One region of the Sporosarcina sp. AD_1 genome, then DNA from elsewhere that is predicted to be linked to it. Evidence: riboswitches for the same ligand, from Rfam matches in the RefSeq annotation. Region 1 holds a riboswitch; each other region holds the start of a gene.
The links. Region 1 has a riboswitch for lysine ahead of ACSW3C_RS16885 (amino acid permease). Riboswitches for the same ligand answer to the same signal wherever they lie in the genome.
Positions count from the first base shown of each region.

Region 2: it holds a riboswitch for lysine, as region 1 does, so the genes downstream of both, dapA (4-hydroxy-tetrahydrodipicolinate synthase) here and ACSW3C_RS16885 (amino acid permease) in region 1, are expected to answer to the same signal.
Region 3: it holds a riboswitch for lysine, as region 1 does, so the genes downstream of both, ACSW3C_RS17665 (cysteine hydrolase family protein) here and ACSW3C_RS16885 (amino acid permease) in region 1, are expected to answer to the same signal.

Region 1 is NZ_JBPVIR010000009.1:110,594-113,875, forward strand. It holds gene ACSW3C_RS16880 (alpha/beta fold hydrolase) at 1-73, shown strand, start outside; gene ACSW3C_RS16885 (amino acid permease) at 442-1,899, opposite strand; lysine riboswitch at 1,997-2,175, opposite strand; gene ACSW3C_RS16890 (hypothetical protein) at 2,351-2,584, shown strand; gene ACSW3C_RS16895 (topoisomerase) at 3,004-3,282, shown strand, end outside.
Region 2 is NZ_JBPVIR010000006.1:253,775-257,056, forward strand. It holds gene ACSW3C_RS13590 (quinone oxidoreductase family protein) at 1-160, shown strand, start outside; gene ACSW3C_RS13595 (Type 1 glutamine amidotransferase-like domain-containing protein) at 208-819, shown strand; gene dapA (4-hydroxy-tetrahydrodipicolinate synthase) at 883-1,776, opposite strand; lysine riboswitch at 2,032-2,209, opposite strand; gene yiaA (inner membrane protein YiaA) at 2,333-2,803, opposite strand; gene ACSW3C_RS13610 (hypothetical protein) at 2,959-3,108, opposite strand; gene ACSW3C_RS13615 (winged helix-turn-helix transcriptional regulator) at 3,139-3,282, opposite strand, start outside.
Region 3 is NZ_JBPVIR010000010.1:66,743-70,024, forward strand. It holds gene ACSW3C_RS17660 (APC family permease) at 1-913, opposite strand, end outside; gene ACSW3C_RS17665 (cysteine hydrolase family protein) at 936-1,646, opposite strand; lysine riboswitch at 1,820-2,004, opposite strand; gene ACSW3C_RS17670 (mandelate racemase/muconate lactonizing enzyme family protein) at 2,202-3,282, opposite strand, start outside.

The DNA.
Region 1 (3,282 bases):
TCATATTTTCTATCAAACGAATGTTAAAGATATCACTGATGCCACAAAGAATTTCCTTGAAAGAATCGAGTAAGTATTTGTTATAAAAACAGATAGCAGAAAATACAATCTGCGCACCTTTATTAGTTTTAGAAATGAATTTACCTCAATAAAGGCACTTTGTATATGGAATATTAAAGGTGGCTATTCCCTCTTGGATCTGGGGCAATCAATTCTAGTAAAAAATTTATCGTTTCATCATTCTACGAAGAACGCTTATTTATCAATGATTCTGCTTGTAAGGTTATTATCGGACCACTTGATATGGAGAGGATTCAACACTTTAATGAAAGATATAAAAAGTGAGTTTACAACTTACGATAGTTCAATTCGGTATTCTCAGATTGAAAAAAACAGCCGAATGAAGAGGCAAACCCTCTCTCATCCAGCTGTTTTTTCTTATCATTTACTCTCAAAATCACAGTCCTTCAACGGAACCAATTTCGTCTTATGCTTTACTTTATAAATCAGCCAAACAATCAAGAAGAGGGGGAGCCCAATATAAGAAACAAGGGCGCCGTTCCAATCGATTTTATCACCCGTAAACGCTTGGAAGTTTTGGCCGGCGATGATAAAGAGACAAAGGACCAGTGCGAGCAAAGGACCGAGTGGGAACCATTTTGCACGATAGGGAAGATCCGATAAATTCCTGCCTTGTGCAATATAAGCTTTTCTGAACCGGTAGTGACTGATCGCAATGCCAAGCCACGTCACAAATCCAGCCATCCCTGATGCGTTCAGCAGCCAGACGTACACCGTGCCATCTCCGAAGAAAGTGGAGAGGAAGGCTAGGGATCCTACTAATGTAGTCGCAATCAATGCATTCACCGGAACGCCTCGTTTGTCCAATTTCCCTAAGAACTTAGGTGCCTTCCCGCTGCGTGCCAAATCCCAGAGCATACGCGTGGACGCATACATCCCTGAATTCCCCGCAGATAAGACGGCCGTCAAAATGATGGCGTTCATGACGGAAGCGGCAAACGCAAACCCTGCCCGTTCAAAGACGAGTGTGAAGGGACTAACCGAAACCGATTCACTCAATAATCGAGAATCTGTATACGGAATAATCATCGCAATAACGAAAATCGCCAAGATGTAGAATAAAAGGATACGCCAGAATACGGAGTTTACTGCTTTTGGAATCGTTTTTTCCGGATTTTCACTTTCCCCGGCAGCGACGCCAAGCAATTCTGTACCTTGGAATGAAAAGCCGGCTGCCATAAAAATACCGAGTATCGCAAAGAATCCTCCATGGAACGGAGCATCGCCCATTGTAAAGTTGGAGAAGCCGATCGCTTCATCACCCATGATGCCAAAGATCATCAGCAACCCGGTAATGATGAAGATGATGACGGTCACCACTTTAATGAGTGAGAACCAAAATTCTGCTTCGCCAAACCCTTTGACGGACATATAGTTGAAGCCGAACATGATGAGGAGCGCTAGTCCGCTCCATAAGAACGAAGGGCTATGCGGAAACCAGAATTTCATGATCAACACGACAGCTGCGAGCTCTGCGGCAATTGTGATCGCCCAGTTGTACCAATAGTTCCAGCCAATCGCAAACCCGAATGCCGGATCGACGAAGCGTGTTGCATATTCTTTAAAGGAGCCGGCTACCGGCATATACGCGGCCATTTCCGCAAGGCTTGTCATGAGGAAGTACACCATGATACCGACAGCGGCATAGGCGACCAATGCGCCTCCTGGTCCCGCTGTATGAATGGCCCCGCCACTCGCTAGGAAAATACCGGTTCCGATAGATCCCCCAAGTGAAATCATCATCAGATGGCGTGCTTTCAATGTTCTTTTCAATTGAGGTGTCGTCGTAGATGTTGTGTTGCTCTCCAAGTTGTCCACTCCTTTAGTATGGTGGAAGGGGGTACTCTAAGCATAACTACAAATAAAAAACAGCCTTCGAAGAAAATCGACGGCTGCAGATAAGTGCGTTAATCCTTCCGAAGATAGTTCTCCACGTTGTACAACGTGACAATGATGTTCCTATTCGAAAACATCACCAGCATGGATATCCAATGATCTATCCACACTTCGGCAACTTATCCTTTCAAACGGAGTCCACAATCTCATAGAATCTCGTCCGTCCTACTCTTATAAGCAGCAACCTCTATCCCATCGGTAAATGGGAGTATTAAATTAATATATAAATTATAGTTGAATACTATTTGGAATGCAATGGGAAACATTGCATAATCATGTGCGTCGCAAGTAGTGAAGCATGTTAGAATAGTTATATTGCAGGCAGAGATAAGGTCATATGAAGATAAAATAACTTTTACAAAGGAGATTTCTTATGGATATTCGCGAAGTAGATGGGATAGTAAAAATAGGCGACTTTGAATTGTATGGTCATATCGAACAAGGAAAATATTGTCCGGAATGCAAGTTTGAATTAGTTTACTATGATAAATTTGATACATATTTTTGTCCTGTCTGTAATAGTTGGACGGAATCTCTATGTAATGATCCTGATTGCGACTATTGTTTGAATCGTCCGGAAAAACCTTTAAAAGTAACAAATGGTTGAGATTCTAATATTATTTGTAGACACGATTACAAATCAAGAATTATTGGTACGTAAAATATTGAGGTTAGAGTTTGAAATATTTCGTTCGACTGTCATAACAGCGATCACAGCGTTAATTACTTTGTCGACCAATAGAAAAAGTAACCACCCTCCGCTAACGTCCAAGTAAGCAGGGTAGTTACCTTCAAAAAATTACTCATAACTGGCTTGCGGAATGTCCGTTGCACTGACTGGATGTAACCTCATCCAGTCTTTTTTTATACTACATACATTTTACCACATATATACGCAATAGACATTATAGGCGTAATGAAAGAGAAGGCTGTGTTTTATTTTGGAACTTTTTCCAATGGGTACCGTCAATCTAAGTAAGAGGGTTTTTTGAATGCGCACTTAATTTTTCAAGGGGGAATGTAGTAATGATAAAACAAGCTATTATTTCAGGAGTAGTTTGTGGTTCCATTTTATTGGCTGGATGTAATGGAAGCGAAAGCGAAGAACAAGTTCTTGCAGTAGGAAATGACCAAAAAATAGCAGCAAGTGAACAGAGTAAAATATTATCTGAACTACAAGATGAAATAATTACATCTATTTCAGAACAAACCGCAATTGAAGAGGATGTCATCTCCATCATGTTAGGTAGTGGTGCTGGAAGTTTTGATGTATCAGTAGGTTTCCCGAAGAAGCTAAAAGTTGAT
Region 2 (3,282 bases), on a different contig from region 1:
TCGATTGGCATCTATTGCTGAAGAAGTAATTGAGTTAATTACTTTACATCAGGTTGCTCTTCCTATCGCTCAAATTTTTACATTACAAGATGCCTCAGAGGCTCATCGATTAATGGAAAGCCGTAAATATGAAGGAAAGATTCTTTTGAGAGTGGAGTGAAAGCATGTATTAAATATGACGAATGAAAGAGGGAGAGGAGAGTATGAATGAAAAGACAGATACTAGCCATTTCAGGCGGGGGATTTTCAGAAAACACCCCATTTATTGATGAGTACCTGTTGAAAATCTGCCGGAAACAAGGGCCAATTAAAATCGCATTTATTGGAACGGCAAGCAACGACGCACCGGGATATATCGACAAGTTTTATGAAGCCTTCCGAGAGGAGGAGCCAAGCCATTTAACAAGTAAAGACTTTCTGGCGCCCGCTATTCAAAAGGTCGTGAATGCGTTGGACATCGTGTATGTGGGTGGGGGCAACACCCAATCTATGCTTGAAATCTGGCGCCGGACCGGTTTTGATGAGGTTCTGAAAAATGCATATCAAAATGGAGTGATTCTAGCTGGGATAAGTGCCGGTGCGATGTGCTGGTTTGAGACGTGCTTTAGTGAAAGCAAGGAAGGATATGAGGAGTTTCAAGGGCTTGGGATGTTGAAGGGAAGTCTGTGTCCTCATTATAATGAAGAGTCTCGGCGTCTTGCATTCGATGCCTGGGCACCCAGTAGAAAAGGCAGCCCCATCTATGCATTAACAGACAACGAAAACTTGCACTTTCAAAATGAGATTCTGCTTGCGAAGATCACAACGCCATGCAACTAATCCATGATAAGAAATGCCAGGCTCCACTATCGTGTGAACCTGGCGTGTTACTTTGCTAGTTGATCAATTCCTTGAAAAAGCTAATTCCTCATAGAGCGTTAAAGATTGGTATAAGCTGCGCAGCTGATCGCTATTGAGCGGAATCATCGGCAAACGGACGCCGCCAACTGGTATGCCTTTTAGGTTGAGTGCCGCTTTGACAGCAGATGGATTTGGCGCTGCGAATAGGGCTCGCATGATAGGCAGCAGTCTGCGATGTTCCCGGGCAGCTTGTTCAAAATCACCCCGTTGAAAATACGCGATCATCGTTTGCATGTCGTTTCCGACTACGTGAGATGCGACTGAAACGACGCCTGCGCCGCCGATTGATAATACAGGAAGTGTCAGCCCGTCGTCGCCACTATATAATGCAAAGCTCTTTGGCGTGCGATCAATAATTTCGGCCATAGTGTCCAAATCACCGCTCGCCTCTTTGATTGCCACGATGTTGCGGATCTTCGAGAGGCGTATGACGGTTTCAACGGACATATTGACAACACTGCGTCCCGGAATATTGTATAACATGATCGGCAGAGTCGTGACCTCTGCAATGGCCTTAAAGTGCTGATAGAGCCCTTCTTGACAAGGTTTGTTATAGTACGGAGTCACGAGCATAATGCCGTCGACACCCGCATTTTCCGCGAGCAGGGTCAGTTCCATGGACTCTTTCGTATTATTGGTGCCAGTTCCTGCAATGACCGGCACCCTGCCATTTACAACGTTTACGGTAAACTTGAATAACTTGGCTTTTTCTTTGTTCGTCAAGGTCGGGGATTCTCCTGTTGTTCCCGAGACAACCAATGCTTCGGTGCCATTGGAAATCAAATAATTAATCAGGTTCTGTGTTGCCTGGAAATCAATTTCACCCTGTTCATCAAAAGGAGTCACCATAGCTGTTACAATTCGTCCGAAATTCATTGTTCTCCACATCCTATCATTTTTTTATAAAAAATAGAGGGAGAAGGGCAAGTGATCAATCACGCCTCGGAATAATTGGCCGGGATTTAGTCGAGCTGTTATGTGCAACTCTCAAAATGGCTGACCTCCGCCGAAGGCTTAACTTGGAGAAGCAGGAGCATGACCTCCGTGCATCTAAACGATCCAAGTGAATTGAACGCAAAAAAGCAACAACGAGGGCTCGTTGTTGCAGTTGAAATAATAAATTATTTCATTGCATAAGATAGCCCTCCATATAGTTTCCTATATGACAATTCTGTGCTTATTCAACGCAGAACCAGCTTCGAGATAATGAGTTTCTCTCCACTTCGGCAAATTCCCCTTTCCACAGTCTTCATCGGATCTCATTATCCTCTGACTGTGTACTGATGGTCTTTGCGCCTCTATCCTTACTTCAAAACTTGCGAAATAAGTGAATGTTAAATTACTACGACTTTACCCCTTTTCAGAAGCAAATGCAAGCAAAAACTTAAAAAGTTTTAAAAATTCGATTGGAAAGTACCTTTACAGAAAAATATTAATCTGCTTCTCTCGCCTTTTGTGTATCACGGACGTTTTTCTGCACCGTAATTGCCGCGAAAATACTTAACACAAACGCCATCGCATAAAACCCTTTTTCACTCAAGACGATACTGCCGGCATTATACAGGCCAATCGCCATTAGAGCGATCGCAACGATCAGCGCAAACCAGCTGATGCCATAATAAATATTTGTCACCGGGACGTCTTCCTCTTTATCTCTGACCGCTTTTTGCAAGGAAACGGAAGCATAAAGACCGAAAATGAGAACGGCAAAGTAGTAACCTTTTTCATTTAATTCCATGCCCGCATTAAACAAGCCGATTAAGTAGGATGACACTCCGATCAGCAACGCTGCAATGGATGCCCCTTTAAAAGCAACTGTCGGTTCTCCGTCTTTTCTTTCCACTTTTATTTTTGGTATCTGGGGTTTTTCTTTATCTATTATATATTCCTTTTCCTGGGTCATTGAATCATCTCCCTCCTCTTTCCTTCATCATAGCTAAAAGATTACGAGGCGACAATTGATATTTGAAATATTGTTTCTCTTCGCAAATTAATTACAAACAAAAGAACGCTAGCCAGTTGGGAAGCGTTCTGTAATGTTCAGCTATTTATAGAAAATTAAAAAGCCACAACGACAAGGGCGAGGAGAAAACTAATGACGGCAATTATGGCCCAATCGAGTTTCCGAGTTAGACCGAAGAGGATTGTGATAATGGAACAGATGATAAAGTTGACGACGAAAAGTATGCCGAACGTTATAAAAATCATAGGAACACCCCCTTAGACCTATCCCTATTTCTACTTCCTGTTCACAAACTCTTCCTTCTTCTCGACCCAGCCTAATATCGCTTTGAAGACATCCTTGAATTCATGACCAGGCGGGGTTAATTCGTATTCGACCTTTCTCGGTGCTTCCGCTATGATGCGCTTCACCAGCAATCC
Region 3 (3,282 bases), on a different contig from region 1:
CGGCAGTGAATGTGGACACGATAACAGCTACTGTAAACAGCGTCGCTAACAGTGCACCGCCTGCCCGTTCCGCCACCTCGAACAAAGCAGTATCTGCAGACTTGAAACTTCCTACATCTGGCCAGACAAGCTGCGCCACATACGCTTGCGCAATAAAAATGATGCCGCCAATCAAGCAGGAAAGAATAGCCGCTTTCCAAACATCATTTTTTGGATTCACTGCTTCTTCAGATAATGTCGTAATCGAGTCAAATCCTAAAAAGGAGAAGCAGGCAATCGCTGCGCCCGAGACGATCGCTCCGATTGCGAACGTATCACTGGCAAAGAACGGTGTAATGGAAACTAAAGCGGACGCCCCCTCTTCTACTGTGATCGCTTTTATGCAAAAGATCACGAAGATGGCGACGATGACTCCCATAAATAAAACGAGAATCCGGTTCGTTTTAGCGGCCATCTGCATGCCGAGAATATTAATCACCGTAATCACGCCTGCTATGATGAGCACCCATACCCAATAAGGAATAAACGGAACTAACGCGTTGGCGTATGACGCACCGATCATAAAGACAATGAGCGGAACCAGAACATAATCCATAAACATGGCCCAGCCAGCAAAAAAGCCCAAGTGCGGATTGATCGCACGCTGTGTATATGTATATGTGGAACCCGAAACAGGAAAAGCGGCAGCCATCCGTCCGTAGCTGTAGGCCGAAAACATCATGGCCAACATGGCAACCAAATATGATAACGGCAGCATCCCGCCTGTTAGCTGGGAAGCATAGCCATAAATATAAGCCGGAGCGATTGGTGTCATAAAGGCGATTCCGTAAATGACCAGGTCCCTCAGTTTCAGAACCCGTTTGAATTGCGGAGCCGCTTGGTCTTGTGATGTATTTTGCTGCATGGTCGTCATCTCGCCCGCTTCCTCTCTATCATTAAACTAAAATTTCTTGCTGCAATTGTTCCTCAATCAACTGAATCGTTTCTTCCGTGCTCATCACTTGGCAATAGATTTGATTCATGATCATGATTTCGGCGTCATGCAATTGTTGTGTTGCCGCGGCACATGCGTCTTCGACGAGTATCACTTCAAAGCCGGCATCTGCTAAACTGCGGACAGTGGAAGCGACACATTGGTCGGTAACCACGCCCGTGCATACGACCGTTTCAATGCCCATATTACGTAGTAGGAATTCATAGTTCGTTCCGCTCAATACGCTGTCCGTTGTTTTATTCACTACAATTTCATCATCCAGCGGCTTCAGCTCCTCGACCATTTCCGCTCCCGGATCGCCAATCGGCAATAAAATATTGTTCCATCCCGGACGGCGCTGTACTGGTGAACGATCGCGGCCGTCTTTATGATGGCATGCAATGCGGCCAAAGGTTACTTCCAGTTGGTTACCACGGAAAAAGTCCAGCAGCTTTTTATTGTTTGGAACGACCATGTCATCAATCCGGTCGAAGAAGTACTCCCACTTATCAAACATGCCGCGTTCATGGGCTAATTTGGCATCTAAGCCATCTCTGCTAATGAATTGATGTTGCATATCAACGATCAATAAGGCAGTTTTCGCGGGATCGACGACCATTTTCTTTTCCTCAGTCGGGGCGAATTCGTAATACAAGGTTTGTTGGTTTTCCATCATAAATTCCTCCAATTCACAGCCATTCTGAGCTGCATTTTAGTAATTCAGAAATACAAAAAAGAGATTCTTCATGTGCTAAAGAATCTCCAAAGGCAATAAAAAAAGACTATATCTTTCCAGAAGAACCGGAAATGATGCAGTCATTCCAAATTCCTCGCCTTTTTATCTCAAGTGGAGATAGCACAACTTAATAAATCGGCAAATTTATTAAGACAGTCCTGTAATTATTCATTACAGGCCCAGTACATAATGGCGAGAACTCATTACATACTTCGGCGACATTTCCTTCTTCATAGCATCCACGTCTTCCCGGACTCCGCTATGCGCTAATAAATATCGCGCCTCTACCTCACCTGCGTAAGCAGCGAGGTCTATTAAATTATAGGTTTCATTCTAGTACTCGTGTCTAGCCTCTGTCAATGAATTTTTTTATTGCTCATTCAATTGCAAAGATAATAAACCCTTCCAAAGCTTGCTCCAGCAGGCATTCCAGGAGTTAGAATAGAGTGCTTAAAAATTTTCAAGCACTCTATTTTATCTCGGCAAAAATCCTCAATATAATTCAATCTTCACATAGTCACTAGTCAGTTTTTCAAGGATAGCTTCGTCCACCTCAATACCAAGGCCAGGACGTTCAGAAAGATAGACAAAAGGAATTTGGAAATCCAATTGTGCCACGTCCTCGCTGAACATTAACGGACCAACAAGTTCATTGCTCTTAATCCGTTTTTTGGCTGTGGATAAATGCAATCCAGCTGCGGATGCGATAGCGGACTCCACCATGGAGCCGACCTGGCATGTATACCCTGCGAGCTGAGCTTGATGTACGATGTGGGTAGCCGGATAGATCCCCCCGCATTTCATCAGTTTGATGTTGACCATATCCACTGCCCGTTTCACGGTAATTTCATACATTTCCTTGTCTCCATGAATACCTTCGTCGATCATGACGGGGATAGATGTCTTTTGTTTGATTTCTGCTAAACCGTCAATATCCGTTGCGATGACCGGTTGTTCAATCCAATCAATATGGCAGTCTGTAATTCGCTGAAGGACATACATCGTATCGGCGCTTGTCTCCCAGCCTTGGTTGGCGTCGACTTTCAGCGCAATTTCCGGCCCGACTGCTTCTCGAACCGCACGGATGCGCTCCACATCAAGGCGTTTATCTGTCCCCACCTTTAGCTTCAAGGTCGTATAACCTTCCGCCACAGCCTGCTTCGCTTTTTCAGCCATTTCCGCCGGTGACAGAATGCTGATAACTTTTGGAAGCTCCAGCTTGTCATAATACCGCCCGCCGAGCAAATTATAGACGGGCTGATTTGCCGCTTTTCCCATGAGGTCGTAGCAAGCGATATCCAGCGCCGCTTTCGCAGTCGTCGCACCTAAGATCGTCTGATTCATCTTGTCATGAATTTTCTCAATGTCGAATGGATTTTCTCCGAGAATAACAGATGCTAATGTCTTGTTCAGCACCGCAAAGACACTTTCCCATGTTTCACCTGTAACATGTTCATCGGGCGTCCCTTCTCCATATCCAACAAGTCCATTGTCTGTTTGTAGTTTCACGATGATCGACGGCATGTCCTTGTACGTATGGTAACTGACGATGAATGGGTCGATAAGAGGAAGC